Regions from separate parts of the Photorhabdus aballayi genome, predicted to be linked through region 1. Evidence: predicted binding sites of a transcription regulator. Region 1 holds the regulator's gene; each other region holds the start of a gene.
The links. Region 1 encodes PurR, which represses purine synthesis genes. Its sites were predicted from a motif close to CANGCAAACGTTTGCNTG; they were not measured.
Positions count from the first base shown of each region.

Region 2: cvpA (colicin V production protein) is a predicted target of PurR. The motif match lies at 8,265-8,282, and genes of this name have one in related genera.
Region 3: purE (5-(carboxyamino)imidazole ribonucleotide mutase) is a predicted target of PurR. The motif match lies at 8,023-8,040, and genes of this name have one in related genera.

Region 1 covers NZ_JAPFCD010000001.1:134,218-144,630, forward strand. The annotation lists gene punC (purine nucleoside transporter PunC) at 1-620, opposite strand, end outside; gene punR (DNA-binding transcriptional activator PunR) at 768-1,676, shown strand; gene purR (HTH-type transcriptional repressor PurR) at 1,683-2,708, opposite strand; gene OO184_RS00410 (Grx4 family monothiol glutaredoxin) at 3,533-3,880, shown strand; gene rnt (ribonuclease T) at 4,072-4,728, opposite strand; gene gloA (lactoylglutathione lyase) at 4,728-5,141, opposite strand; gene OO184_RS00425 (DUF1289 domain-containing protein) at 5,314-5,553, shown strand; gene slyA (transcriptional regulator SlyA) at 6,112-6,543, shown strand; gene OO184_RS00435 (outer membrane lipoprotein) at 6,631-7,101, opposite strand; gene anmK (anhydro-N-acetylmuramic acid kinase) at 7,449-8,561, shown strand; gene pdxH (pyridoxamine 5'-phosphate oxidase) at 8,611-9,264, shown strand; gene tyrS (tyrosine--tRNA ligase) at 9,510-10,413, shown strand, end outside.
Region 2 covers NZ_JAPFCD010000009.1:25,560-35,972, reverse strand. The annotation lists gene OO184_RS07095 (DMT family transporter) at 1-364, opposite strand, end outside; gene OO184_RS07090 (AraC family transcriptional regulator) at 467-1,240, shown strand; gene pdxB (4-phosphoerythronate dehydrogenase PdxB) at 1,330-2,457, shown strand; gene OO184_RS07080 (aspartate-semialdehyde dehydrogenase) at 2,509-3,519, shown strand; gene truA (tRNA pseudouridine(38-40) synthase TruA) at 3,561-4,355, shown strand; gene OO184_RS07070 (DedA family protein) at 4,402-5,091, shown strand; gene accD (acetyl-CoA carboxylase, carboxyltransferase subunit beta) at 5,194-6,138, shown strand; gene folC (bifunctional tetrahydrofolate synthase/dihydrofolate synthase) at 6,131-7,429, shown strand; gene dedD (cell division protein DedD) at 7,419-8,102, shown strand; gene cvpA (colicin V production protein) at 8,338-8,844, shown strand; gene purF (amidophosphoribosyltransferase) at 8,859-10,376, shown strand.
Region 3 covers NZ_JAPFCD010000011.1:79,472-89,884, forward strand. The annotation lists gene ybbP (putative ABC transporter permease subunit YbbP) at 1-948, shown strand, start outside; gene OO184_RS08330 (LLM class flavin-dependent oxidoreductase) at 1,027-2,082, opposite strand; gene OO184_RS08335 (MFS transporter) at 2,149-3,423, opposite strand; gene OO184_RS08340 (outer membrane protein OmpK) at 3,480-4,367, opposite strand; gene OO184_RS08345 (riboflavin synthase subunit alpha) at 5,057-5,677, shown strand; gene OO184_RS08350 (hypothetical protein) at 5,994-6,218, opposite strand; gene purK (5-(carboxyamino)imidazole ribonucleotide synthase) at 6,331-7,413, opposite strand; gene purE (5-(carboxyamino)imidazole ribonucleotide mutase) at 7,410-7,940, opposite strand; gene lpxH (UDP-2,3-diacylglucosamine diphosphatase) at 8,088-8,810, opposite strand; gene ppiB (peptidylprolyl isomerase B) at 8,821-9,315, opposite strand; gene cysS (cysteine--tRNA ligase) at 9,583-10,413, shown strand, end outside.

The DNA.
Region 1 (10,413 bases):
AATAGTGGTGATTTTAATAGCGTAAGGAAAGAGGCACTATTTGTTTGCATTTGAGTTTCACGGTTTTTGCGATTTTCTTGCAAGAACAGAGTAAAAAACAACAGTAATAATGTAATTGTCAGTAAGACTAGGAAAATGGTGCGCCAGCCGCCATGTTGCAACAGCCAGGCCCCTACCAAAGGCGCCAGGGCAGGGGAGAGCGCAACCAGGGGCATAATCGTTGCAAAAACACGTTTGGTACGATTGGAATCGTAACGATCAATAACTAATGCTTGCCATGAGACAGCGGCTGAACAAACACCTATGGCTTGGATAAAACGCAAAACTAAAAGTTGGGTGGAGTCTGTTACCCACATCATACCCAGACAGCCAATGGAAAACAGGGATAACCCGGTGATGATAATCGGCTTTCTGCCAAAGCGATCTGAAAGAGGCCCCCACAAAAGTTGCGCAAAGGCGAAACCGGCAAGAAAGATACTTAGGCTGGCACTAATTGCGTTTGCCGATGTACCTAATTCTTGTTGCATAGCACCGAATGCTGGCAGATACATATCAATAGCCAGATAACCTAGCATACTCAAGCCTGCAAGATAGAACATAAACTGACTTGAGTTTTTCATTTGATTACTCTCTTTGAATGTCATGATTGAAATAATTTGCAGTGATGGGTAGATAACAATATTGACACATATTCTATATGTCGTGATTTTTACTTGTGAAATGGTAATATTTGCATAGTGCTGTGAAAAAAATTGAAAGGTAAAATTATGTGGTCGGAATATTCACTTGAAGTCGTGGATGCGGTTGCCAGAACAGGCAGTTTTAGTGCCGCTGCATCGGAGCTGCACCGTGTCCCTTCTGCGATCAGTTATACCGTAAGACAATTGGAAGAGTGGCTTGCTGTTTCGTTGTTTGAGCGTCGTCATCGGGATGTGGAATTAACTGAGGCAGGCGCTATTTTTATCAAGGAAGCTCGCTCTGTTATCAAAAAAATGATTAACACTCGTCACCAGTGTCAACAAATTGCCAATGGCTGGAGAGGGCAATTTAGTATTGCTATTGATCGGGTTGTCAAACCGGAACGTAGTCGTCAGCTTATTCTTAATTTCTATCACCATTTTCCTGATATAGAGCTTTTTGTTCATCAGGAGGTGTTTAATGGTGTATGGGACGCGCTGGTGGATAGTCGAGTTGATGTTGCAATTGGTGCAACCCGGGTAGCTCCAGTCGGGGAAAGGTATAGTTTCCGAGATATGGGGTTTATGCCCTGGCTATGTGTTGTTAGCGCAGGTCATGCGCTGACTCAGTCGCCGGGTCCGCTATCTGATGACCAAATGCGGCCTTATCCCAGTTTGTGCCTTGAAGATACATCCCGTAATTTACCGAAGCGTGACACTTGGAATCTGGATAATCAGCGCAGGCTAGTGGTTCCTGATTGGGAGTCTGGTCTGTCTTGCTTGAATGAGGGGTTATGTGTGGGAATGGTGCCTAAGCATAGGGCAATGCCGCTTATTCGGCAGAAGAAACTAGCCGTGCTGGAATTGGAACAGCCTTTACCAGACAGTCCATGTTGTTTGGCATGGGTACAAAACAGCCATTCTCCAGCATTAAGTTGGCTGCTTGACTATCTTGGCGATAGTGAAACACTTAATGCTGAATGGCTTCAGGATGAATAGAGCGGATTAACGACGATAATCGATAAATGGGCCATCTACGACAGAGCGTCGTTCAACCAGGCGAGGATGTACTTCAATAGTTTGCGCATCTTCACGTTTGTTGATTATTCTGTCCAGTAACATAGAAAATGCCATTTGCCCCAGTCGTTCTTTTGGCTGATGAATGGTGGTCAATGCCGGAGAGAAATAACGAGCGTTGCGTATATTGTCATAGCCGATGATAGAAATATCCTGTGGGACGCGTAATCCTAATTCATCGGCAGCACAAATAGCCCCCATAGCCATAACATCTCCGCCGCAGAAAACCGCAGTCGGACGCTGTTTTTGATTCAGGATTTGATGCATAGCTTTATAGCCCGATTCTGGCTCAAAATCCCCTTGAATAATCCACTCTTCTCTAATCGGAATGTTGGCTTCTTTTAACGCCTTCAAGAATCCTTGATGGCGGCCGCCGCCGGTATTTCGTGCCAGAGGGCCGGGGATCGCGCCAATGTCACGATGACCGCGCTCGATAAGATAACGACCAGCCAGATAACCGCCGTGTAATGCGTTATCAATAATCGTATCGGTGAAATCACTTCTGACTTGTCCCCAATCCATGACGACCATTGGAATATTGCGATAATCTTCTAACATTCCCAACAACTGTTCCGGGTATTCTGAACACATAATCAGCAGTCCATCTACACGTTTTTGCGCCAGCATGGCGAGATAAGCTTTCTGTTTATCAATGTTATTGTGTGAGTTACATAAAATCAGCGTATAGCCTTTGCTATAACAACTGTTTTCAACGGCCTCAATGACTTCAGCAAAATAGGGGGCTTCACTGGACGTTGCCAGTAATCCGATCGATTTTGTGTGGTTAACTTTCAGACTGCGAGCTACAGCACTGGGTGAATAATTCAGAGCCTTAATAGCAGCCCAAACGGCAGCTTTAGTATCTTCAGCGACGAAGCGGGTTTTATTAATAACATGGGATACGGTAGTGGTTGAGACGCCAGCGTGCTTAGCCACATCTTTGATCGTTGCCATGAGGTGAAAGACTCCTGACCTTTTGGTCTAAATTTAAAACGTTTTGTTAATCGCTTACCAGCCCTTTTACACAGGCACTGGTAATAAGTTAGCGATAAATCCTGGATTTTGTCTGATCTGGCTCAAAAGTGAAAGCAATAATCAGTGTTATAAAATGTATGGTAATCGCTATTTATGCTTTTCCTTGTGTAAGGGCAATTAACCATCTCAATAGATTGGTATTTGTCGTTATAAACTTTTCATTCTGAGGAGGCTCTATGAATACCGATTTGAAGCTTGGTTTATTTACTGCTGTCAGCACGTTGGTGATGATTGCCATTTTTGCCGCTCTTTGCTTGATCTTTGCCTGATGTTTTGAACTGATTAGATGATTTAAAAATTGGGCTTTACGTTAAAGGAAATTGGGCAGATAGTCTCAGTGGTTTATCTGCCCTTTGCCTTTGAGTGTTAAAACAGTTTAAGTATTAAAACAAATAGTAATGAATTAATCTGATGGTTGTTAAGCCAGATTTTCTGTAACAAATTCCCAGTTAATTAACGCCCAGAAATTTGCTAGTGGTAGTTGCTTGACGTATTCACGATAGCCGGACTGCTATCTGTTTTCCTAGCCCGCGAAGCCTAGTCCAGCACTAAAATCTTCCACCGTTGTATCGGTAAATTTCTGGTTATCCTAACAACTTCTACGATAAATAACAGTGAGAATGATGTCATCTGCGCCAGGATAAGAAAAGATCAGGATACATCTTAGTGAGAGAAAATGGTATTCTCCGTAATATTGTGACGATGTTGGTTATCAACATAGTGTTGGTTTAAAGGAAATAAAAATGACGACTATTGATAAGATTGAACGCCAAATTAAAGAAAACCCAATTTTATTGTATATGAAGGGTTCTCCTAAATTGCCAAATTGTGGATTTTCTGCTCAGGCTGTTCAGGCTTTGTCTGCATGTGGTGAACGTTTTGCTTACGTAGATATTTTGCAAAATCCAGATATTCGTGCAGAATTGCCAAAATATGCTAATTGGCCAACCTTTCCTCAGCTTTGGGTGGAAGGTGAGTTGATAGGTGGATGCGATATTATCATTGAAATGTATCAGCGTGGTGAGTTACAAACATTAATCAAAGAAACTGCTGATAAATATCGTTCTCAGGCCGAAGACGCGACAGAGTAATTTTTTAATTACTTAACACCCTATGGATTTCAAGATGCATCGCGACGGCAAGGGAGCGCAGCCAACAAAGAGGCAACTTGAAAGATAACGGGTATAGACAGATTATTATGCTATCTCCCCATATATTGATATATGGGGGGTATTATTGCTTAAGTTTAGATTTGATTATATTAATCTAGCCGCTCAGCTATTTATCCGGCTTTTTCTTCTGCTGCCGTCGCTAATGGCCAACCACCAAGTTGTTTCCAACGGTTAACCATTTCACAGAATAATTCAGCGGTACGATCAGTATCGTATAAAGCACTGTGAGCCTGATGATTGTCGAATGGGATGCCGGCGGTGATGCAGGCTTTTGCTAAGATTGTTTGTCCTAATACCAGGCCGCCTAAAGCAGCGGTGTCAAAAGTTGCAAACGGATGAAACGGATTGCGCTTTAGTCCGGTGCGCTCCGCGGCAGCCATAACAAAGCTATGATCGAAGCTAGCATTATGAGCAACGATAATTGCCCGATTACAGTGATTATTTTTTATCCCTTTACGAACCATTTTAAAGATAGCGTGTAGAGCTGCATATTCACTCACTGCTCCACGTAGCGGATTTAATGGATCAATGCCGGTGAACGCCAGGGCTGCTGGTTCAAGATTGGCTCCTGCAAATGGCTCAATATGGAAGTGAAGCGATTCGCCAGGCGTTAGCCAACCTTCACCATCCATCTCCAGTGTAACGGCGGCAATTTCAAGTAATGCATCTGTTTTGGCATTAAAGCCGCCAGTTTCAACATCAATAACAACAGGGTAATAACCGCGAAAACGTCCGCTAAGGACGTTTGGCTCTTTTTTATCGGACATCAGATCGAGTTACCTAGGGCGTTGCTGGCATTTTTGTTTTCAATAAGTTCAATTTTGTAACCATCTGGATCTTCAACGAAAGCAATAATGGTTGTTCCGCCTTTTACAGGGCCTGCTCCACGGGTAATGTTACCTCCGGCTTTGCGAATAGATTCACAAGTGGCTGCGACATCATCAACACCTAATGCAATGTGACCAAAGGCATTTCCCATTTCATAATGGTCAACTCCCCAATTATAGGTTAACTCGATGACTGCTCCTTCGCTTTCATCAGCATAGCCAACGAAGGCGAGTGAGTATTTATATTCGGTGTTTTCACTGGTGCGTAGCAGACGCATTCCTAACACTTCAGTGTAAAAATTAATGGAGCGTTGCAGATCGCCAACACGGATCATGGTATGGAGTAAACGCATAATTACCTCTAATTTAATGGTTTTACCGATATTTTTGTGCGATAGGTCGCACAAAAACCACTAACTATAACGTGTCTTACGGTTACAGTTCAATTTGCCCATAATTATAATTTATTCTCATCTAGGTTTATAATTAAATATAGTATGTTAATTGTATAGGAAACGGGATGTGATGGCTGAGCAACTGGAGTTTTTTGCTATTCCCAGTCCGTGTCGAGGAATTTGTCAGGCTAATGAGCGAGGTTTTTGTCTGGGGTGTTATCGCAGCCGGGAAGAAAGATTTAATTGGATGAAAATGTCTGATGGGCAAAAACGTGAAGTATTGCGACTGTGCCGGCAAAGATATTTACGTGCATTGAGAGCACAAAATCAGACAGATGGAGAACCACCTGAACAGCCATCACTATTTTAATTAGAGATTTTTGATGTTATTAGGGTTAACAATTCAATGATTTACTTATATAGGGTTATATTTTTGGCGAAGTTATAAATGTTCTACTATAATCTTAAGCATTTTGTTTGTTATTTTTTTATTTCTGACTTAACGAAAAGACTAAGGGAGCTTATTTGAATGTTTTTATAACTTTATGTTTTAAATGTAGTTTTAAGATCGATTGTGTGATAAATGTAAAATAAAAACAACATTAATGTAAAAATAGATAGCTTAGCATTTAGATGACAGCTATTCTTATAGTACTTTGAATAAAGTATTGAATGATATTTATTGGTTTCTGTCTGCTTGTATTCATAGTTCTGATAGTTTTTGTGGTAAAAATATTGTATGTTAATTGTTTTGTTCTGAGTTTAAATTAAGTTTAGTTATTCTTGGTTATAGTTACCTGAATTAGTTAGTTGCTAAGAATTTACTGTGATTATACAGAAGTTATATATACTTTTTTAAGGCTAGTTAGCCTGATTTAGAAAAATTTGGCTGTTATGTTTAGTAGGCTAGTTATTTAAGGAGGGACAATTGGAATCTACATTGGGATCAGATCTGGCACGGTTAGTTCGTATTTGGCGTGCTTTAATTGACTACCGTTTAAAGCCGTTAGAATTAACTCAGACTCATTGGGTAACGTTATACAATATTAGCCGGTTACCTCAGGAGCAATCTCAGATACAGTTGGCGAAAGCTATCGGTATTGAGCAACCATCTTTGGTCAGGACATTAGATCAACTTGAGGAAAAAAAACTTATCACCCGGCATACTTGTGCCAATGATCGTCGTGCAAAGAGAATCAAGCTAACTGAAGATTCTGCATCGGTTATTAGGGAGTTGGATGGTGTTATTGAATCCACAAGAAATGAGATTCTGGAGGGTATTTCACGCGAGGAACTTGCTTTTCTTTCCACTTTAGTACAGAAGTTAGAGCAAAATATTATCCAATTACAGAGTAGATAGTAATTACGATATCCATGAAATGCTAACCGGATGAAAGAAGACCGCGACTTACTGAAATGAAGTCACGGTTTTCTTATCTCTGTCTCCTTATTGGCGAGGTGAAACAGTAATATTATTACCTTGGCCTGCAAGTCTTACACGTTGGCCTTTGTGGAAGACAGTTTTGCCTTGTTTTTGGACAACAATGATGCTTTCACCGCTGTCACGACGAATTTCGAGTTCTACACCTTTAGTTGTGTTAAGAGCTCCCTGAACATTTTGGCCTGCGACGCCACCGGCAATCGCGCCCGCGGCAGTCGCTAATGTGTTGCCGCTGCCGCCGCCAATAGTATTACCGACCAAGCCTCCTAAAACTGCGCCGCCAATTGCGCCTAATACATTCTCATCGCTACCCGCCTGAATATTGATAGGACGAACAGAAACAATTGTACCGTAAGAGACAGTCTGGACCTGCTTAGCTTGTCCAGCAGTATAGGTATCACCAGAAAGAGAATCGGTGTTGACACAACCTGATAATGAAGCGACGGCAACCGCGCTAACTAAAAAGTGCTTAAACATAATAACTCCTAATTTCGATGCCTGATTGCGGAAATCTGATAGCTTACTGAGCAATCAGGCTAACAACTGGCATTGGCAATAAGTAATAAAAAGTTTATTCAAATACGATGCCAGTACATTAGCAATCTAGTGCTAAACATATATTAAACGTCAATAGAGATTTTTAAAAGAAATAGCTATTAATGAGAAATTCAGCATTTTTTGTGAAGTTGTTTCCAAAACTCAGGTTTTATTCCTTAGTTTGTCTATTAGTCATATACAGCCAAAACCACTGCGCTTTATAGTTATTGGCGTGGTTTCTGATTTTATCAAGACAGATTTTAAGCAGGAAGGCAAATTCAATGGTTATAAAGTCAGGTCGTTATATTGGTGTAATGTCAGGTACAAGTTTGGATGGCGTTGATGTGGTGCTTGCGGCAATCAATGATAAAGTTGTGGCTCAGCAAGCCAGTTATTCGCATCCATTCCCACACGAATTAAAACAGAAAATTCTCGCAGTCTGTCAAGGGCAACAAACGACATTATCGGCAATCGGTCGGTTAGATTATGAACTTGGTTCTTTATTCGCTGAAGCGGTACAAGGCTTACTGATTAAAACCGGGTTGACCACCAGTGACATTATCGCTGTAGGATGTCATGGACAAACCGTTTGGCATGAGCCAGATAGTCACACGCCTTTCACTATGCAACTTGGCGATAATAACCGTATTGCAGCTTTAACTGGGATGACTGTGGTTGGCGATTTTCGTCGGAGGGATATGGCATATGGCGGACAGGGAGCGCCATTAGTTCCGGCTTTTCACTTCGCCGTCTTAGGTCATCCGACAGAACGTAGGATAATTCTCAATATCGGTGGTATTGCCAATATAACGACGCTATTACCGGGATCACCGGTCAAAGGGTATGACACAGGTCCGGGTAATATGCTGATGGATAGTTGGGTATGGCGCCATCAGAAAAAACCTTATGATAAAGATGCGCAATGGGCGCGGGAAGGTACGGTTAATAACCCGTTACTGAGACAAATGCTTTCTGATCACTACTTTTCACGACCAGCTCCTAAAAGCACAGGTCGAGAGTATTTCAATATGAGTTGGTTGGAGGCGCAATTAGCTAATTTTCCTGACATATTACCAGTTGATGTCCAGGCAACACTGGCCGAGCTGACAGCCGTATCTGTGTCACAGCAAATCATGTTGAGTGGTGGGTGTGAACGTCTGTTGGTTTGTGGCGGCGGCGCGCGTAACCCACAGATAATGAGTAGACTTTCCGCATTATTAGCGGGGACAGAAGTTTGCCCGACAGATAAATATGGCCTAAGTGGTGATGATATGGAAGCGCTGGCATTTGCCTGGTTAGCATTCCGTACTATGTCAGGTGCGCCAGGGAATTTACCCTCTGTTACCGGTGCGAGTACTGAAACTATTTTGGGAGCGATTTATCCTGTTATTAATCAATAACAATGATAAGCTGTCTGGTATTTAGTGAGTCATAAACAGAGCTACGTTAATGTCAGAACATAATGAATTTGATGTTGCAGAATTACGCCGTGAATATATTCGCGGTGGGTTAAGACGTAAAGATTTGACTAAAGAACCTATCGAACTTTTTGAGCGTTGGCTCAAGCAAGCATTCGAAGCTAAGTTGAGTGATCCAACTGCAATGTGTATAGCGACAGTCGATGAGAACGGTCAACCTTATCAACGTATTGTGTTATTGAAGCATTTTGATACCAATAGCTTGGTTTTCTATACAAATTTAGGCAGCCGGAAAGCAAAACATTTGGCGCAGAATAGCAAAATCAGCCTCCATTTCCCTTGGTATCCTCTGGAAAGGCAAGTCTCTTTTCTTGGTAAAGCGGAACGTCTTTCTCCTGTTGAAGTGGTGAAATATTTCCATAGTCGTCCCAGAGATAGTCAGATTGCTGCATGGGCGTCACAACAATCTTCTCGTATTTCCGCCCGCGGCGTTTTAGAAGGGAAATTCCTTGAACTAAAACAGAAATTCCTGAATGGTGAGGTGCCTTTGCCTAGCTTTTGGGGAGGATTTAAAGTGACCTTTGATTCTGTTGAATTTTGGCAAGGCGGCGCAAACCGGCTCCATGATCGGTTCATTTATCAACGACAAGGTGATAGCTGGAGTATTGACAGGCTTGCACCATAAATCGTGGATTATCATTTTTAATACTAGCACTTATAGTATCGGCGTTTTATGCTATGCCGCACTCTTTTTAAGTAGCGATTTATATATACCCAATGGATTTCAAGATGCATCGCGACGGCAAGGGAGCGAATCCCCGGGAGCATAGATAACTATGTGACCGGGGTGAGTGAGTGCAGCCAACAAAGAGGCAACTTGAAAGATGACGGGTATAACCAGACAAAATACACAAATTGATGGAGTCATTAATGTCTAGCAATAACCTGATAAAACAACTGCAAGAGCGGGGCCTCATTGCCCAGGTGACGGATGAGAATGCGTTAGCGGAGAGACTGGCGCAGGGCCCTGTCTCCCTCTATTGTGGTTTCGATCCGACCGCTGACAGCTTGCATTTGGGGCATCTGGTTCCCTTGCTGTGTTTAAAACGATTCCAGCTAGCCGGGCATAAACCTGTGGCGTTAGTTGGTGGGGCTACGGGTTTGATTGGCGATCCAAGTTTCAAAGCCGCCGAACGTAAATTGAATACTGAAGATACCGTTAAAGAGTGGGTGGAGAAAATTCGTAAACAAGTTTCACCTTTCCTCGATTTTGATTGTGGCGAAAATAGCGCTAAAACAGCCAATAATTATGATTGGTTTGGCAACATGGATGTTCTGACTTTCCTACGTGATATCGGCAAACATTTCTCAGTTAATCAGATGATTAATAAAGAGGCAGTTAAGCAGCGTTTGAACCGTGATGATGTGGGCATTTCTTTCACTGAGTTTTCTTACAATCTACTGCAATCCTATGACTTTGTTCGCCTGAATGAAGTACATGGTGTTGAGTTACAGATTGGTGGTTCTGACCAGTGGGGGAATATTACTTCTGGTATTGATCTAACTCGTCGTATCAACCAGAAACAAGTATTTGGCATGACTGTTCCATTGATCACGAAATCTGATGGCACTAAATTTGGCAAAACGGAAGGTGGCGCTGTTTGGTTGGATCCAAAGAAAACCAGCCCGTATAAATTCTATCAATTCTGGATTAACACTGCGGATGCCGATGTCTATCGCTTCCTGAAATTCTTTACCTTTATGAATCTTGAAGATATTGATGCTTTGGAAGAAGAAGATAAAAATAGCGGCAAAGCTCCTCGTGCTCAGTATG
Region 2 (10,413 bases), on a different contig from region 1:
GAGCAATACCGACAGTGGGGGCAACACGTAAAACAAATATACTGATGACAACAGTCAAAAGAGGAATCAGTGAGCTAAGAATTCCCATAAATGTTGCACTGATACTGTGTGCAGCGTAATAGGCCAGGCTTTGATAAAGCACCATACCAAGTGCGCCAAGAATTAATAATTTCCACCAATATTGACAGATTGTTTTCCATTGGCGAATGACAGATAGCACAACAAAGGGTGTTAATGTGAGAAAGGCTAGGAACCAGCGATAAAAAGAAATTGCGGCCGGATCGATAGCTGTAGCGGAGGCTTTGCTCACCACGGCATTAATTGACCAAATCAAGACCGCCAGAAATGGGAAAATCATATTCATATAGATAAGTCACATTGAGATAAAAATGAGTGTTTAGTCTAATGGTGTCTGTTTTATTATATATAACGATAATCAGCCAATGGATAAGGCAATTGAGACAATATGACAGAAAAACTTTATGTTCCTGTAGAAGCCAAGGATATTCCGACCAGTATCTCTTTCCGTAGCGAGTTATTCAGTGCGAATACCGAGTGTTTACGTCATACCCATCCATTCGGGCAACTTATTTATGTTGTTTGTGGTGTCATGGCAATGAATGCTGGAGGACAACATTTCTTAGCTCCACCGCAATTCTGTGTCTGGATACCGGAAGGAATAGAGCATTCGGGGTATAGTAGAAAAGCAATGAGATTCAGGGCAATAGATATTTCTCCTGAATGGGGGAAATTATTGCCGAATACTCCTTGTATTATCCGGCTTAGCTCCATATTCAATGCGATTATGACTGACTGTTTTGAACGTAAATTGAGAATACCAGAAACAGAACAGGATTTACGGTTAGCTCAAGTGTTAATTGATCAGCTAATTCAATCCTCTGTCCAGCATACCTATTTGCCTTCATCTAAAGATAAACTTTTGTCGCCGATATTACAGGAACTTGAGAGTAATCCGGCGGATAATACGCCATTAGCGCAATGGGCAAAACAGCGTTATACCTCGGAGCGTACTTTGTCACGGCGTTGCCAGCAAGAATTGGGAATGTCATTTAGTGAGTGGCGGCAGCGGTTACGGTTTTTACATGCTATCTCTTTGCTGGAGCAGGGAAAATCCGTTAATGAAGTTGCTTTTGATGTGGGTTATAGCTCATCTTCTGCGTTTATCGCTATGTTCCAGCAATTGGCAGGTACGACACCGGAGCGTTTCAGGAAAAGTTAATAACAAAAGAAGCCATTATTATGGGTTTTGTTATGATTAAATGGCAGAATAGTTCGCTGCGTCTGTTTTAATGCCACAGGATGGATTAAGTGAAGATTCTGGTTGATGAAAATATGCCTTATGCTGATCAACTATTTCAGCAATTGGGGGATGTGCAAGCTATTCCGGGGCGTCCGGTACCGGAAGGTGTATTGGATCATGCTGATGCCTTTATGGTTCGTTCAGTAACTAAAGTTAATGAAGAATTGCTGAAAGGCAGCGCGGTAAAATTTATCGGTACGGCAACGGCGGGGATGGACCATGTGGATCAGTCGTGGTTATCGCGGGCAGGAATCGGGTTTTCAGCGGCGCCGGGATGTAATGCCATTGCTGTGGTTGAATATGTTTTCTCAGCGTTAATGTTGTTGGCTGAACGTGATAATTTTGAGCTTAAGGATAAAGTGGTCGGAATCGTCGGTGTCGGTAATGTCGGCAGTAGACTGGCGCAACGGTTAGCTACTCTTGGTGTGCGGACACTCTTATGTGATCCACCAAGAGCTGCCAGAGGAGATGCCGGAGAATTTTGGCCACTGGAAAAATTAGTCAAAGAGGCGGATATTCTGACATTCCACACGCCATTGAATAAATCGGGCCCATATAAAACACACCATTTAGTGGATGCTGAATTATTGTCGGCTTTGCCGGATAATCGCATATTGATTAATGCCAGCCGCGGTGAAGTTGTTGATAATCAAGCATTGCTTACCGAGTTGAAACGCGGCAAGAAACTTCGTGTTGTTCTGGATGTCTGGGAGCCGGAGCCTGATTTATCCCTGCCATTACTGGAATTAGTTGATATTGGTACACCGCATATCGCGGGTTATACCCTCGAAGGCAAAGCGCGTGGTACCACACAGGTATTTGAAGCTTACTGTGAATTCCTCGGTCAACCCCATACAGTGGCTCTATCTGATCTATTGCCGGAACCGGATTTCAGCCGGGTTACCCTGCATGGGAATGTGACTCAAAGCACACTGAAGCGGTTGATGCATTTAGTGTATGATGTGCGCCGCGATGATACCCCATTACGGCAAGTCGCCGGTCAAAAAGGGCAATTTGATTATCTGCGTAGAAATTATTTAGAACGCCGAGAATGGTCATCTCTGACGGTATGTTGTGATAACAAAAAGAGCGCTGAGTTGCTAGCCGCTCTTGGTTTCAGTATAGAACTGATTTAATTCGTGCGGAAATATGTCTGCATGTCAAAAAGATAGATGGAGAAAACCAACATGTCAGAAGGTTGGAATATTGCCCTGTTGGGTGCGACAGGGGCAGTAGGTGAAGCGATATTGGCGTTATTACAAGAGCGTCAGTTTCCTGTTGGTGAATTGTATCCTCTCGCCAGTGAGCGCAGTGCCGGTGAAAGTCTGCGTTTTAATGGTAAAAATTTTGTTGTTGGCGATGCGGCTGATTTTGACTGGTCGCAAGTACAACTCGCTTTTTTCGTGGCTGGATTGGAAGCCACGGCACAATATGTTGAAAAAGCGACAGAAGAAGGTTGCTTGGTGATTGATAGCAGTGGGTTGTTTGCTATGGAACCAGATGTACCTTTGGTTGTTCCAGGAGTGAATCCTCATGCTCTGGCGGATTATCGTAACCGAAATATTATTGCCTTAGCAGACAGTATGACCAGTCAGGTACTGACAGCCATTAAGCCGCTGGTGGATGTTGCAGGAATGGCACGTTTGCATTTGACTAATCTGTTCTCTGTTTCTGTTCACGGCAAAGAGGCAGTTGATGAATTAGCGGGGCAGAGCGCTCGTTTACTTAACGGCATCCCACCGGAGCCGGGGCGTTTCAGTAAGCAACTGGCATTTAATCTTTTGCCGTTGCCAACAGATGTTGAAGGTTCTGTGCATGAAGAGCGCCGTCTTGTGGATCAAATACGCAAAATTTTGCAGGATGAGGGACTACCCATTTCAGTGAGTTGCGTTCAGTCTTCCGTTTTTTACGGTAATGCTCAGGTAGTCCATTTGGAAACATTGCGTCCGGTTGGGGTGGAAGAAGCTCGAGAAGAATTAGAGCGGATGGTTGATATTAACGTTGCAGACGAAAGCGATTATCCGACTCCAGTGACAGAAGCATCGGGTAATGATGCGCTGAGTATTGGTTGTCTGCGCCATGATTATGGTATGCCGGAAGTATTACAATTCTGGTCTGTGGCCGATAACATCCGGTTTGGTGGGGCGTTAATGGCGGTTGAGACAGCGGAAAAATTGATTCAGGAGCAATTTTACTGATGTTCGGTACAGAACAAACAGAATCTGTGCCGGGTTCAAAAATGAAAATTGCCTTGGGAATTGAGTACGATGGCAGCCGATATTATGGCTGGCAACGTCAGCAAGAAGTGAAAAGTGTTCAAGGATGCCTTGAGGAAGCATTATCAAAAGTCGCTGATGAACCCATATCGGTATTTTGTGCTGGTCGAACCGATGCTGGCGTACATGCAACAGGGCAAGTTGTGCATTTTGCAACGTCTGCTCAGCGCAAGGATGCCGCATGGACAATGGGCGTGAACGTACACTTACCGCCGGATATTGCTGTTCGTTGGGTGAAAACCGTGGATGAGAGTTTCCATGCCCGTTTTAGTGCAACTGCCCGGCGATACCGTTACATTATTTTTAATCATCGTTATCGTCCGGCAGTGCTGGCTAATGGCGTGACTCATTTTCACTATCCATTGGATGAACAGCGGATGCATCAAGCAGCGCAATGTTTGTTAGGGGAAAATGATTTTACCTCTTTCCGCGCAGTTCAATGCCAATCTAAAACACCTTGGCGTAATATGATGCATATTAATGTCAACCGTTATGGGCATTACGTTGTCATAGATATTAAAGCTAATGCTTTTGTACATCATATGGTGCGTAATATTGCTGGTAGCCTGATGGAAATTGGTTGTGGGAATCAGGATATTAATTGGATGGCCCAATTGCTTGCTTTAAAAGATCGGACGAAAGCCGCTGCGACGGCAAAAGCGGCAGGGTTGTATCTGGTTGCTGTTGATTATCCAGAGCAATTTGATTTACCTGGCGCTGCTATGGGACCTCTGTTTTTGGCAGATGATCTGATTTAACATTTTTAATTGCCGACACGGATGTCCTAGCATAGCGGGGAATATTATGGAATTTCTGACTCATTTTGTTGATTTCGCTAAATTTATTATTGATTTTATTCTCCATATTGATATTCATTTAGCCGAATTGGTCGCACAATATGGTAATTGGGTGTATGGCATTCTGTTTCTGATTTTATTTTGTGAAACAGGATTAGTAATTACTCCGTTTCTACCGGGAGATTCGCTGTTATTTGTTGCTGGCGCTTTAGCAGCTTTGGGCTCAAATGATCTGAATGTACATCTCATGGTGGTATTGATGATCATTGCGGCTGTTATTGGTGATGCAGTGAACTATGCTATTGGTCGCATCTTTGGTGAAAGGTTATTTACGAATCCAAATTCAAAAATTTTCCGCCGCAGTTATTTAGATAAAACACATGAGTTTTATGAAAAACATGGTGGGAAGGCAATTATTTTGGCGCGATTTGTGCCGATTATCAGAACATTCGCACCATTTGTTGCAGGCATGGGGAAAATGTCTTATCGTCATTTTGCTGCTTATAACGTGATTGGCGCACTAGTTTGGGTGCTGTTATTCACCTATTCTGGTTATATATTCGGTGATATGCCAATGGTACAACAGAATTTGAAACTGTTGATTGTCGCTATCATCTTTATCTCAATCCTGCCCGGGGTGATTGAAATCTGGCGTCATCGTCGTACGGTGATGAAGCAGAAGACCGATAACCGGTAACAGGTTTGAGCAGTTTTTTATCCACACTGTAATAGCATTGTGGTTTAATGGCACACAATAACAAAACTGGCATAAGCCAGATTCAGACGGAAAGATCATTCAATGAGCTGGATTGAAAAAATTCTTAATAAAAGCAACATTACCCAAACTCGTAAAGCGAATATCCCAGAAGGAGTTTGGACGAAATGTGATAGTTGCAGTCAGGTGCTCTACCGTGCTGAGCTAGAGCGCAATCTTGAGGTTTGTCCTAAATGTGATCATCACATGCGTATTTCGGCGCGTACCCGATTGGCTACGTTCCTTGATGAAGGAACAACGACGGAATTAGGGGAGGAATTAGAGCCAAAAGATATTCTTAAATTCCGCGATTCTAAAAAGTATAAAGATCGTATATCAGCGGCGCAGAAGCAAACCCAAGAGAAAGATGCGCTGGTCGTGATGAAAGGTACCCTGAGTGGTATGCCAGTTGTTGCTGCCGCTTTTGAATTTGCATTCATGGGCGGTTCTATGGCTTCGGTTGTCGGCTCCCGTTTTGTTCGTGCCGTAGAACAAGCATTGGCAGACAATTGTCCTCTGATCTGTTTTTCTGCCAGTGGCGGCGCTCGTATGCAAGAGGCATTGATGTCACTGATGCAGATGGCGAAAACCAGTGCTGCTTTAGCAAAAATGCAAGAGCGCGGTTTACCTTATATCTCTATTATGACCGATCCGACAATGGGCGGTGTTTCAGCAAGTTTGGCGATGTTGGGCGATATCAATATTGCTGAACCAAAGGCATTGATTGGTTTTGCCGGGCCACGAGTTATTGAGCAGACGGTTCGTGAAAAATTACCGTCTGGTTTCCAGCGTAGTGAGTTTTTGCTGGAAAAGGGGGCGATTGACATGATTGTTCGTCGTCCTGAAATGCGTGATACACTTGCCAGTTTACTTTCTAAACTGACTCATCAGTCGCAACCAGGCACTAAGCCAATTGTTGCTGAATTTGTGGCGGAACCCGCTGATGTTGAGGCGGATATTCAAATAAATACCAATAAAGAAGATGTCTGATACTTTACAAATTCCTCAAGCCACGTCGCCATTGATGACGTGGCTTTCCTATCTTGGAAACCTGCATACCAAGGCCATTGATATGGGGCTTGAGCGTGTGGGGAAACTTGCCCGAACTTTGGGGTTGGTTAATCCCGCGCCTAAAGTGATAACCGTCTCTGGCACCAATGGTAAAGGCACCACTTGTTGCACGATAGAATCTATTCTGTTGGCGGCCGGGCTGAGAGTAGGTGTTTACAGCTCTCCTCATCTTGTACGTTATACTGAAAGAGTTCGTATTCAGGGGAAAGAGTTACCTGAACAGGAATTCTGCCGTGTATTTGCGGATATTGAATCTCGTCGTGGCGATATTTCACTAACTTATTTTGAATATGGCACATTGGCAGCTTTGCAACTGTTTAAACAAGCTTGTCTGGATGTGGTCATCTTAGAAGTAGGCTTAGGTGGGCGACTAGATGCGACAAATATTGTGGACGCCGATATTGCCGCTATTACCAGTATTGCAATTGATCATATTGATTGGTTGGGGTCAGACCGAGAGCATATTGGTCGTGAGAAAGCGGGGATTTTCCGTAAAGATCATTTTGCCGTAGTGGGTGAGCCAGATATGCCATCTTCTGTTGCGGAAGTTGCGGATGAATTAGGAGCCAAGTTGTTCCGCTGTGGCATTGATTGGCGTTTCTCTCAACAGGATAAAAACTGGTGCTGGCAATCTGATGATAGGCTATTTAGCAATCTACCTTTGCCAAATGTTCCTCTGATGAATGCTGCAACGGCAATGGGGGTTATTTGTTGCCTGTTAGGGCAAGATGATAAAGTCAGTCGGGCTATTAATGAGAGCGCTATCCATCAAGGGTTGCAAAATGCGCAGTTGCCTGGGCGTTTCCAGATAGTTCGTGAAAATCCATTATTGATCTTGGATGTGGCGCATAATCCCCATGCGGCGGCTTATTTGGTACAGAGACTGGCTCAATTGCCCCGTCAAGCGGGTAGTCGAGTCCTTGGTGTCGTGGGTATGTTAGGTGATAAAGATATTGCCGGTACACTGACTTGCCTGTCACAGCAAATAAATAAATGGTATTGCGCTCCGTTGACTGAATTTCGTGGTGCCGATGCGCAGACACTGGCTCAGTATCTTGAACAACCTCGGTTATTTACTGATGTGGAAAGTGCCTGGCATCAGGCGATGGTTGATGCTAATGAGCAAGATATTGTTGTCGTTTGTGGTTCATTCCACACAGTAGCGCATGTTATGGAGGCTCTGGACAGGGAGAAGGGAAGTGGCAAGTAGATTTCAGAATCGTTTGGTTGGTACCATTGTATTGGTAGCATTGGGTGTCATTGTGCTGCCTGCGTTGTTAGACGGCAACAAGAAATATAACGAAGATAAATTTGCATCAATTCCTCTGGTTCCAAAGCCAGGGGATGAGCAAGAAATTGAATCTATACCTCCTCTTAATCCACCAATCTTATCAGTGCCTCTGGAAGATGAGACAGAGGCATTGCAGCCAGAAACACTGGAGCAGCCGGAAATACCATTGGTTGCCACTCCTCAGCTCGCGCCGATAGTCCCTCCTGCTGTTCAGCCAGAAGTGAAGCCCCAACCACAGATTAAGCCTGAACCAAAACCAGATACTAAGCCGCCAGCGTCGGCGCTTAAACCTAAACCAGACATTAAGCCAGAGCCGAAACCTGAAATTAAACCTGTTGAAACAGCCCCGCAAGGGCAGGCTTATATCGTACAACTGGGTGCTTTGAAAAATGCCGGAAAGGTAGATGAAATCGTTGCCAGACTACGTTTGTCTGGTTATCAGGTTTATACGGTTCCTTCATCTCCGATTCAGGGTCAATTAACGAGAATATATGTTGGTCCGAATGCTTCTAAACAACAACTTGACTCGGCATTATCAGAATTGAAAAGTTTGACTGGATTACAAGGGCAGGTAAGGAGTTACAGGCCGTAATAGTTACAGATTGTAGTAAAAGTGGGTGATGCCTATGTGACGAATAGGACAACTGTCATGAAGAAGTAAATATTCATGAAGCAGTAAATATTAAATGACTGCGGTGATGATGATTATTTGAATTCGTCGCCCAACTATTTTCAGTGGGATAGGAAATCTTGCTACGCAAACGTTTTCGTTTTCTGTTAGAATGCACTTGAAACGGATGCCGAGGTGTCTATTTTGGAATTAAAATATGGTTTGGATTGATTACGCTATTATCGCCATTATTGGCTTCTCGGCATTAGTTAGCCTGATTCGTGGGTTTATTCGTGAGGCATTATCACTGGTCACTTGGGGATGTGCTTTCTTTGTGGCAAGCCATTTTTATACTTACTTAGCGGTCTATTTCACCCGTTTTGAAGATGAATTGGTGCGTAACGGGATCGCTATTGCGTTGCTGTTTATTGCTACTTTGATTGTCGGTTCTGTGGTGAACTATGTGATAGGTTCTCTTGTGCAACGGACTGGATTGTCAGGTACTGATCGCGTACTGGGGGTCTGCTTTGGGGCATTACGTGGTGTGTTGATTGTCGCGGCTATCTTGTTTTTTCTGGATACATTTACACCACTAGCTCGAAGTGAGGATTGGAAACAATCACAATTGATCCCGCAGTTCAGTCATATCATTAGGTGGTTCTTTGACTACCTGCAAAATGCGTCAAGTTTCTTGCCGGAGAAATATACCTCTCCGTTTGGCTGATGAGGAAAAACTACATGTGCGGTATTGTTGGTATCGTCGGTTTTACACCGGTTAACCAGTCGATTTATGATGCGTTGACGGTGCTTCAGCACCGTGGGCAAGATGCTGCGGGCATTGCCACTATTGATGGTAACAATGGGTTTCGTTTACGTAAAGCCAACGGCTTAGTGAGAGATGTGTTTGAAGCCCGGCATATGCTGCGTTTACAGGGAACGATTGGGATTGGTCATGTTCGCTACCCGACAGCGGGCAGTTCCAGTGCATCGGAAGCTCAACCGTTTTATGTGAACTCTCCATTTGGTATTACACTGACACACAATGGTAATTTGACAAATGCTCATGAGTTGAAGAAAAAGCTATTTGAGAATGCCCGTCGCCATGTGAATACCACGTCAGATTCTGAGATTTTGCTCAATGTTTTTGCTAGTGAACTGGATTGCTTCCAGCATTATCCATTGGAGCCTGACAATATTTTTGCGGCAGTAGCGGCAATGCATAAACAGGTGAGTGGCGCCTATGCTTGCATTGCAATGATTATCGGTCATGGACTAGTGGCTTTCCGTGATCCACACGGTATTCGCCCGTTAGTTTTAGGTAAGCGTACTTTAGATGATGGCCGTAATGAGTATATGGTCGCTTCTGAAAGCGTTGCATTAGATACGCTAGGTTTTGAATTCCTGCGGGATGTCGCCTCAGGTGAAGCAATTTATATCACTGAACAAGGCCAATTATTTACCCGTCAATGTGCTGAAAATCCTTCTTTAACTCCTTGTTTATTTGAATTTGTCTATTTAGCTCGCCCGGATTCCTTTATTGATAAAATTTCGGTTTATAACGCCCGTATACGGATGGGGCATAAACTAGGGGCGAAAATTGCCCGTGAGTGGGAAGATTTGCATATTGATGTGGTTATTCCAATCCCTGAAACATCTTGCGATGTCGCGTTAGAAATTGCCCGTATACTTGGTAAACCCTATCGTCAGGGATTTGTGAAAAACCGTTATGTTGGCCGGACATTTATCATGCCCGGGCAACAGGAACGCCGGAAATCAGTCCGTCGTAAACTGAATGCTAATCGTGCGGAATTCCGTGATAAAAATGTGCTGCTGGTGGATGATTCTATCGTGCGTGGTACAACGTCAGAACAGATTGTTGATATGGCTCGTGAAGCTGGCGCGAAGAAAGTTTATCTTGCTTCGGCAGCACCGGAAGTGCGTTTTCCAAATGTTTATGGCATTGATATGCCTAATGCAAATGAACTGATTGCTCATGGGCGTGAAGTTGATGAAATTCGCCAACTGATTGGCGCAGATGCATTGATATTTCAGGATTTGACCGATCTGATTGACGCGGTTCGTGAAGAAAATCCGGATGTTGACGGGTTTGAGAGTTCAGTATTCAATGGTGTTTATGTTACCAAAGATGTTGACCAGACTTATCTCTATTATCTGGAGAATCTGCGTAAAGACGATGAAGTGAAACTGAATAATCAGAATGAAATCGAAAATCTGGATATCTATAACGAAGGTTGATTACCTTCGATTGAGATAGTTGCTTGGTGTTTGTCTT
Region 3 (10,413 bases), on a different contig from region 1:
AATATGACTGGACAGCAAATTCCACAAGTAGAAAATTTGCTGGCTCAATATCAGGTCAAACCTTCGGCATTCTATCCCGTGGTATTGGCCCGCTTGACGGAAATTAATGGTCAGTCAGCGATTGCGTGGGCAGAGGCCAGAGAATCGGATAGCAACACGGTACAGCGGGAATTGAATCTGACATGGAAAGAGGAATTACCCCAATTTAATACCCTGATGGAGGGCCATTGGCCGCCAAAAGCAGATGAGGTTTCTATTGAGCAGGGTCTTGCAGAGCGTTTAGCAATCAAAATCGGCGATAAGCTAACGTTTAGTGGCGATACGCAGCAATTCAGCGCCAGAGTTAGCAGTATTCGGCTGGTGGATTGGGAAAGTTTACGGCCAAATTTCTTGTTTATTTTCCCGAAACAAGCGTTAGAGAATCAGCAGCAAACCTGGCTGACCAGTTTCCATTATGAGGGAGACGGTCGCCTTCTGACGGATCTTAATCGTCAGTTTCCAACCTTGAGCCTGCTTGATACCGGCACGATGATTAAGCAAATTCAGGGTATTTTGCAACAGGTAAGTAAGGCATTGGAGGTCATGGTGGGGTTGGTCATGGTCTGTGGCGCATTACTGTTATTGGCGCAGGTTCAGGTGGGGATGTATCAACGGCAACTTGAACTGGTGGTTTACCGTACCTTGGGAGCCAGTAAGCAGTTACTACGTCGTACACTTTGGTATGAATTTGCTTTGCTTGGATTAATGGCGGGTTTTACTGCGGCACTTGGCGCTGAGGTTGCGCTTTGGTTATTGCAGACCAAAGTATTTGATTTTCCGTGGCAACCTGTATGGCAGATGTGGCTGTTACTACCAATAATCAGCAGCTTGTTACTCTCTTTGTGTGGTAGTTGGTTGGGGATACGATTGTTGCGAGGGACGGGATTGCACCGACGGGTTCAGGGTTAAGCAAGACGTTCAGGGAATGGGTAAGCTCGTCGAGATGTGGTGAGCCCATTCCCAGATTTATTGGCTGATTATTGTTGTTTAGGTCAATTCTGCTCTAAGTTGCGGCAGTATTTTCTCACCGAAAGTGGTTAATCCCTTAACATAATCAGGGAAGATCAACATAACTCCATCCAGTTCGCATTCACACAATAAATCTGACAATTGTTTGCGGCACGTTTCCGGGTTGCCAATAGCTGTGTGGGTCATAAAAGCGTTTTGGGATCTTTCAACCATCGCATTGCTTTTTTCGCCAACATCGACACCGAAACTGTGCATCATGCTTTTAACGGCGTCTATATCTAAGCCATCACGATAGAACTCAGCCAGCATTTCAGCTTCTTCATCTGTTTCGGCGCAGATAATCGTACACATACAAAAGGTTTTGGTGGTTGTACCGTATTCGGCTGCCAGACGTTTAGCCATCAGACTGATTTGGCGCGTTTCTTCTTCATCTTTACCACCAATGAAACACACATCGGTGTTACGCACACTAAAACGCAGCCCACATTCTGATTGACCAGCACAAACCAAATAAGGGCGTGGAACGGAAACAGGTTTAGGTTCAGAAACACAATTCTTGAAATTAAAGTAATCTCCTTGATGATTAACCTGCTTCTCACTCCAAAGCCGTTTGATCAATTGGGTCCACTCTTCGGTCATTGCGTAACGTTGATCGTGATCTAAATTGCTGTCCCATTCCCCCATCTGTTCAAATTCGTCTTTGAAGGAGCCAGAGACAATATTCAGCCCGGCGCGTCCATGACTAATTTGGTCCAGTGTCGCGATCATTTTGGCTGTCACGGCAGGATTATGCAGCCCGGCATGCATGGTTGCGATAAGTCGGGCATGATGAGTGACTTCGGCAATGCCGGCCATCATCGTAACCGATTCTAGCGAACAGCCCCAATGTTCCGTTGCGCCGCCAAAACCGCGCCATTTACTCATGGACATAATGAAATCCAAGCCAATTTGATCAGCCAGAATAGCCGCTTCACGGTTTTGCTGATAGGAAGCATCAAGTGGGGGGGTATTTTTAGAAATAATCCAGCCACCTTTCGCTATGGGTAGAAATACACCGAATTCTTTCTTTGCCATTATCAATTCCTTGTTTGCCTGTTATAAGTATAAGGAATGCCTTTTTAGGCTATTTTATTTTTAAATTCAGTTAAGCAAAGTGTTGTTGTCAGAATGTTTCTGCACTATTTGTAGTGGTGGTTGCATCATAAATGTGATGATCAGAATGGTAAGCACCGGTATAGCGATAATGAGAAATGCCGGTGTAAAACTACCTGAATAATCCTTAATGGCTCCCACCAGGAAAGGAGCGAAACATGCAATAGTGGAGATTAAATTCATCACTGAGAACAATTCCAGATAGGGCGTGCGGCCAAAATAATTGAACAGCAATATGCTGGATGCCAGAAAGGTCATGCCATAACCGATACCAATACACACAGTGAACAGGATTAAAAATGTCCATGAGGTGGCGACGCTAAGTGCGATAAGGCCACAGATAATTATTGACAGACTGCCGATAAGCAGTTTTTTGGGATCGAGCCATTCACCAACAGCGCCTCCTGCAAATCGTGAGAATGCATTGATAAACGCCAAGATACTGAGCGAAGAAGCTGCGACAGATTCACTGAATCCGTTTTCAGTAATATGGGCGACCGCAAAACTATTAACGGTTATCCCACACAGTAAAAAAGAGGTATAAGCGGCAGCAATGGCATAAAATTGCCAGGTGTGCAGTGCTTGCCGGACATTCCATATTTCCTTGGTGCGATAGATACTGGTGGGAATGTGATCTTGTTGATTTTTGCTGATTCTTTCCGCATGGGCATGTTCCTTCTTGCCTTCTCGTATAACCAAAATGGTCAATAGACTAATTAGCGTAAGTAATACCCCGGAAATCGCCCAGTGCATACGCCAGCTTCCCCAAAATACTGTTGCCAGGAAATAGAGCCACGGACCGACCACGCCCCCTAATCCACCAATGGTGAAATAGATACCAAAAGCCAGTGATTGTTTTTCAAACAATCGGCTGATGACATAAGTACCGGGAACCGTAGCCATAAGACTAAAGCCGATGCCTAATAATGTGGTACCGGTAAAATAGGCCGCGATACTGTGAGTGTTGTAGAGGATGTAAAAGCCAGTAATAAAAGTGAGTGTACCGATCAGTAACGTGGCGCGGACACCTGTACGGCGAATAAACATTGCCGGAAGATAACTGGACAGCCCACATGACAAGCCGAGTAAAGTGAAGCCCAGACCGGCATCAGTCCAACTCCAGTGTAATTCCTTGATCATGCTAGGTAATACAACGCCTAACGAGGTAAATGTGGTTGCGGTGACGAGAAAGTAAACCAAACCCAAAAGTATCAGTAGGAGCCACTGATAAGTACGTCCGAAGTGGTCATGTTGAATGGGCATTTTGACTCCATCAGGATGAAAGGCTATCAAAAAATTTCTGATATTTTATTCAGATATCAGAAAAAACTGTACCGAATAGAGATCCCGTAGCTAAATTGATCGGTTCGGTAATAAGGTGTATCTCTTATTTTATATTTATTTTTTATTGGATTCAGAACAATGCCAATCCATAAATGACCGGGTTGATGACCAAGGGATTTTCCTAAATCATAATGCAACTCTGGTTTGAAATCGATAGTTTCAGGTTGCCCACGTAAACCTAATGTATAATCAAAAGTGCCGACAACCCGGAAATCACCCAAACGGCTATTGAAGGGAATTCCGTAGTCGATGTGGATTCGCTGATCATTCCAGCTTCCTTTGGCATTATTCTCAAAATAAAAAATTGTCCGTAACCAGCTAATCCAGCTAGCTTGCCAGTCAATACTGATACCGGGGAAATAGTCGTAATCTATACCCTTAGTTTTGGCAACCCATTGGGCGAATAAAATATCTTTTACCGGCCCAAAAGAGAGGTCATTACCAGTGACTTTACTCAAGCTTACTCTGGGGACAAATTTATAATAGTAGGTACTCTTATCACCTTGATAATCACTTTGCAGAGAGTTTTGCCAAATACTATAGACGTACATATCGCCGATACTGTAGTCGCCGAAAGCTTCTAAAATCGGTGAAATCGTTTTTTGGGGATCGACTCGATTTTCAAATTGCATATACAGGCTGGTATCAATAGATTGAAAGTTGACAAAATGACTGGCTTGAGCTTGATTGATTACCGGCAGCGATAATAGCATTGCAGGTAATCCGTTTTTCTTTAATCTGGTATCGAACCAACGCCAGACTATGGCCAGATAAGTGGTACAAGAAAATGGAAAAGAGCGCTTGGAAATGACAGAATGCGGTGGACAACTTTTTGTATTGCGGGTTTTTAAGGCAAGTAACACGAAGGTTCCCCTTCTCATACAGTATCGGGCTGATGGTAGCTAACATTGATCTAATGAGGTAGTTTTGTCAAAGGGAGATTTGGTTTTATTGATAAAGGAATAGAAAAATAAGATTGCTTTGACCTTAATTTATTTTTCCATGTTAGTAAGATATTGATTATTTAATTAGCACTAGATCTTTGCTTTAACTTTGTGTTGCGGATATGAAAGCGTATTGTTAATTAATTTGAGTTATAATTATCAGTTAATCTTATTATTTAATTGCCAGTGTGATTTATTCATAATAAAAATAAGATTGTAAATGAAATATTTTTTCTTATAATCGCTTGGTCGAATGTTTCATTATCATGTATTTTTAATTAAGTGAGAGAGATGCAAGATGAAGTATTCTAATAGACTAAAAAAGTAGCTTTAGATTACAATTTTAGCTATATTTGATGATTGTCAATTCAATAGTAAAAAATCATCAACTTCATAAAAAATTTGATATAATTTGAAATCATAGGACAGAGAAGTTTATTATTTATCACTTGAATTTTCAATAAAGTCAATTATATGATAAATATTTTATTCATAACTTAAGAAAATCTTGTTAACTAATTTAATAACTTTTTATTATAAATATTTTCATGGAAAAATAGATTTTCTTATGTAATAAGGGTATTTCTACTTAATAAAAGAGGGTGATTATGTATACTGGAATTGTGCAAGGAAAAGAAAAAGTATTATCTCTTGAGAAAAGAGAGGGATTTAGTACATTGACCGTCAGTAATAATAACCATTTCTTTGATAATGTTTCTGTGGGGGCCAGTGTTGCGATTAACGGTACATGCTTGACTGTCACCCAATTTAACAACGATATCGTCTGGTTTGATATATCAGATTTTACGGCTGATGTGACCACATTAAAGTTTTTAAATGTGGGGGATGAAGTTAATATCGAAAGATCACATCAAATGAATAAAGAAAATGGTGGTCATAGCTTATATGGACATATTGAAGGCGTAGCAAAAGTCGTTGATTTTATTAAAACGGGTGAAACTTATCGATTAGTGATTAGTATTCCTGGAGATAATATAAGATATTTTTTCCATAAAGGTTTTATTGGGCTGCATGGTTGTAGCTTAACAATCAATGGCATAAATGAAGATGATAAGACTATAGAATTAAATTTAATTCCAGAAACGTTAAGAATGACTAATCTGGGTAATATTAAAGTTGGTGATTTACTTAATTATGAAATAGATCAAACAACGAGAACAATTGTAGATACTATATCCAGATCGATTAATGCTAGTAGATCAATATAATAATTGAAGAAATATAAATATACCTAATAGATTTCGAGTTGCAGCGCGGCGGCAAGTGAACGAATCCCCAGGAGCATAGATAACGATGTGACTGGGGTGAGTGAAAGCAGCCAACAAAGCAGCAGCTTGAAAGATGAAGGGTATAGGTTGGAATGAGTTGAGGTGTGAAGCGGTAAGTCACTTTACTTCCGCTTCCACAATTAATCCCAAGCCATTAAATGACAAATGCCTGATTATTTTTATGTCCGTTTGTCATATATTCCATGATAAATAGTCAACCTGATCTTTGCTTAAAATAGTGAATTCTGAGCATATTTTATTGGAAAATTTTGTCCCAAAACTCATCTATGGTATTTACACTTGTACCGCTACCACTGTCCAGCTCATGGATTGCTGCCTGCGTTGTAGCATTAGGAACATGGTGTTCTTCTATCGCTCTAGTTAATACCAAACGGACAAAGCTAGGTGTATTCAAATTATTATCCTGGGCGACTTGCGCTACCGCATTTTTAAGTTTTTCAGAAACACCAACTTCTAACATGGCCGTATTTATGCGCCTTTCCATCTTTTACTATTTGTGTCCTTACTTAGGGCTATTGTGGACACAAATCAAGATAATCAGATCAATAAACAATTCCAGTGTCAGATGTTAGTTACATTAATTTTTCCTGCGCCCATTCAAGGCTACTCTGATATTCAGATGGCAACATGGGGATAAGTTTCTGCAATGTATTTTTTAATTCATTTTTATCAAAGTGGGAAAGATTAAGGTGACCCACTTTACGTGCGGGGCGAACTTCTTTCTCATACCAATGTAAATGTACCAAGGGCAAGCTGAGCCATTGTGTATTGATATCTGTACCAATCAAATTGATCATAACTGACGGCGCAGCGACTTCTGGTCGAGGCATGGGTAAATCCAGAATAGCACGGAGATGTAATTCAAACTGGCTGATAGATGCGCCGTTTTGAGTCCAATGACCACTGTTGTGAACTCGTGGCGCGAGTTCGTTGATCAGTAAATTATCACCGACAATAAAACATTCCATTGCCATCACGCCGACATATTTCAACTCGTGCATAATAGCTGACAACATACTCTCGGCCTGTTGTTGTAAATGGTAACGCTGTAAATGGCAATTTTCCTGAGGAGAGACAACACTGGCACGGAGAATGCCATCTTGATGCAAATTGTGCGCTAATGGGTAGAACACACAATCGCCACTCTTATTGCGGGCCCCTACCAGTGAAACTTCGCCAGAGAAAGGAATTGCTTGCTCAGCAATACATTCACCATAAATATCGGTGGGTAATTCTGTTTCATCTCCGGGGCGGATACGCCATTGCCCACGCCCATCGTAACCACCAACGCGACGCTTAACGATAACGAAATTACCGAGCTCAGAGAATAATTGCGGCCATTGGTTGGTATCAGAGAGTAATTGCCACGGAGCGGTTGCCAGCCCAAGGCTGTCCATTAACTGTTTTTGTGGCAGACGATCGGCCAGACGGGGAAAAATATCTCGATTAGCGAAAGCCTTATGGCGGGCAAGTTCTTGGGTAAGGGCAGTTTCCGGCCAGCGCTCGATTTCGGCGGTAATAACGCTATTCTGATAAGGAACCGCTTCGGGTTCAGCATCCAGACCAACAGGGTAAACTGTGATGCCTAAAGGTTCGCCTGCCTGACGTAACATGCGGCCGAGCTGGCCATTGCCTAATACACAAACTGGCTTCATGCTTCCTCCCGTGGATCGGGATTATCGAGTACATCCTGAGTTTGTGTTTCACGCCAATGGCTGAGGCGTTTCAGCAAATCTTTATCATGACGAGCCAGAATCTGTGCGGCCAATAGGGCTGCGTTTGCTGCTCCGGCTTTCCCAATCGCAAGCGTGCCGACAGGAATTCCTTTTGGCATCTGTACGATAGAGTAGAGGCTGTCTACGCCATTAAGAGCGGCGCTTTGTACGGGTACGCCGAGAACCGGGACCAGCGTTTTGGCTGCCAACATGCCGGGTAAATGGGCGGCGCCGCCAGCACCAGCGATAATGACATCAAAACCGTTTTGTTCCGCTTGTTGGGCAAAACTAAAGAGTTTATCGGGCGTGCGATGGGCAGAAACAATTTCAACGTGGAAAGGTACATTAAGGGAAGTCAGGATATCCGCTGCATGTTGCATGGTAGCCCAGTCGCTTTTAGAACCCATAACGATGGCGATTTTGGCGTTGTGTTGAGTTGTTCCTGCTGAATCAGGCCGGGCAGTCATAAATCAAATGCTCCTGTGTTTTAACGTCCACCAGAACGAAAATAGCGCTTTAAGGCCGCGAATCATATCATGCCCGTAGGCTAAGGAAAACGATTGCGTTACTTTATACTTTTATTGTGATACCTGAATGTAGGTGTTCCTGGTTGATCAGAATGGGAAAGAGATCAAATCGATTGATTTATCCGTTACTTTGAACATTGAGCCTTGATGATGCCATGCGCCAAGTACACCACGGTAAACGGTTTTATTATGCAGAGGAACTTCATGTACGAAAGGGCGGTGGGTGTGTCCATGAATCATCCAATCAGCTTGATACCGCTCGAAAGTATCAATAACGGCTTGCTGGTTTACATCCATAATGGTTTCGGATTTTCTGCTGTTGACCGATTGGCTATTTGCGCGCATTTTGACGGCGATTTTTTGACGGATAGACAGAGGTAATAGTAGAAACAGGCGTTGGACCCACGGGGTATGAACCCGCTTACGATATCGTTGATAGCCTTCGTCGTCGGTACATAAGGTATCGCCGTGCAGAATAAGTACTCGCTTACCGTACAGTTCCAGTACTTTTTCCTGTGGGAGCAATATGATGCCACTCTCTTTAGCAAAGCGCGAACCGAGCAGAAAGTCACGGTTGCCATGAATAAAGTAACAGGTAACACCTTGTTGTTGCACAGTTTTTAATGCGCTAGCGATTTCACGGTGGAGAGGATTGTCATCATCATCGCCAATCCAGTAATCGAACAGATCGCCGAGAATATAGAGGCTATCTGCCTGAATGGCATCTTCATGCAAGAAACGTAGAAAACCGGCAGTGATTGCCGGTTCATGTTCGCTGAGATGTAAATCTGCGATAAAAAGTGTACACATACGCGGTGAATTATTCGCTGACAGTCACTTTTTCGATGATAACATCTTCGAGTGGTACATCTTGGTGCATACCGCTGCGACCAGTAGAAACGCCTTTGATTTTATCAACAACATCCATACCTTCGATCACTTCGGCAAAGACGCAGTAACCCCAACCATCAGGGCGCTCAGAACGGAAGTTCAGGAAATCATTATCAACAACGTTAATGAAAAACTGCGCAGTTGCTGAGTGTGGATCGTTAGTACGGGCCATTGCCAAAGTACCACGGTTGTTTTTCAGACCGTTATTGGCTTCGTTTTTGATAGCTGCATCAGTCGGCTTTTGTTTCATACCAGGTTCGAATCCACCACCCTGAATCATGAAACCGTTAATAACACGGTGGAAAATAGTATTATCGTAGAAGCTATTGCGGCAGTAGTTCAAGAAATTCTCAACAGTTACAGGAGCTTTATCGGCGAAAGTATTAATTACGATATCGCCAAAATTGGTATGGAAAGTCACCATAATTGAAATCCTAATAATAGTTTTGATTAACCCGGTTAGGGCATTTGGACCAGGCGGCTTTTATATCACATCTACCATAATGAGTCAGTACATATTAATTTCAGTGAGCTATCTTGATTACCAACCTTGCAAAGCGCTTAATATCAGGTTTCAATATCCTATTGGACTATGCCATATCGAGCATTTATTGATGAGATAAGGACATAAATCCAGAATTATCAATTCGTTATTTTTAACACACGTACAGTGAATTTACGGAAAATCTCGATGCTAAAAATTTTCAATACCCTCAGCCGTCAGAAAGAAGAATTTAAGCCAATCCATCCAGGGAAAGTGGGGATGTACGTGTGTGGTATCACAATTTATGACCTGTGTCATATTGGTCACGGCAGAACCTTTGTTTCTTTTGATGTGGTTGCTCGTTATCTACGATATCTGGGATACGATTTAACTTATGTACGTAATGTGACCGATGTTGATGACAAAATTATCAAGCGGGCGGCGGAAAACCGTGAAAGTTGTGATGATCTGACCGGTCGTATGCTGGCGGAAATGTACAAAGATTTTGACGCGCTGAATATTTTACGCCCTGATTTGGAACCGCGTGCGACTCGTCATATTCCAGAAATTATTGAACTGACCGAATCGTTAATAGAACGTGGTCACGCCTATGTTGCAGATAATGGCGATGTCATGTTTTCCGTCGAAAGTGATCAGGATTACGGATTGCTTTCCCGTCAGGATCTCAGCCAGTTACAAGCAGGGGCGCGAGTGGAAGTGGCTGATGTCAAGCGTAACCCGATGGATTTCGTGTTGTGGAAAATGTCCAAGCCTGGGGAACCAAGCTGGGAATCGCCGTGGGGAGCGGGCCGTCCAGGTTGGCATATTGAATGTTCCGCCATGAACAGTAAACAGCTAGGTAATCATTTTGATATTCATGGTGGTGGTGCTGATCTGATGTTTCCGCATCATGAAAACGAAATTGCGCAATCTACGTGTGCCCATGATGGCCCGTATGTGAATTACTGGATGCATTCAGGGATGGTAATGGTAGATAAAGAGAAGATGTCCAAATCGCTGAACAACTTCTTTACTATC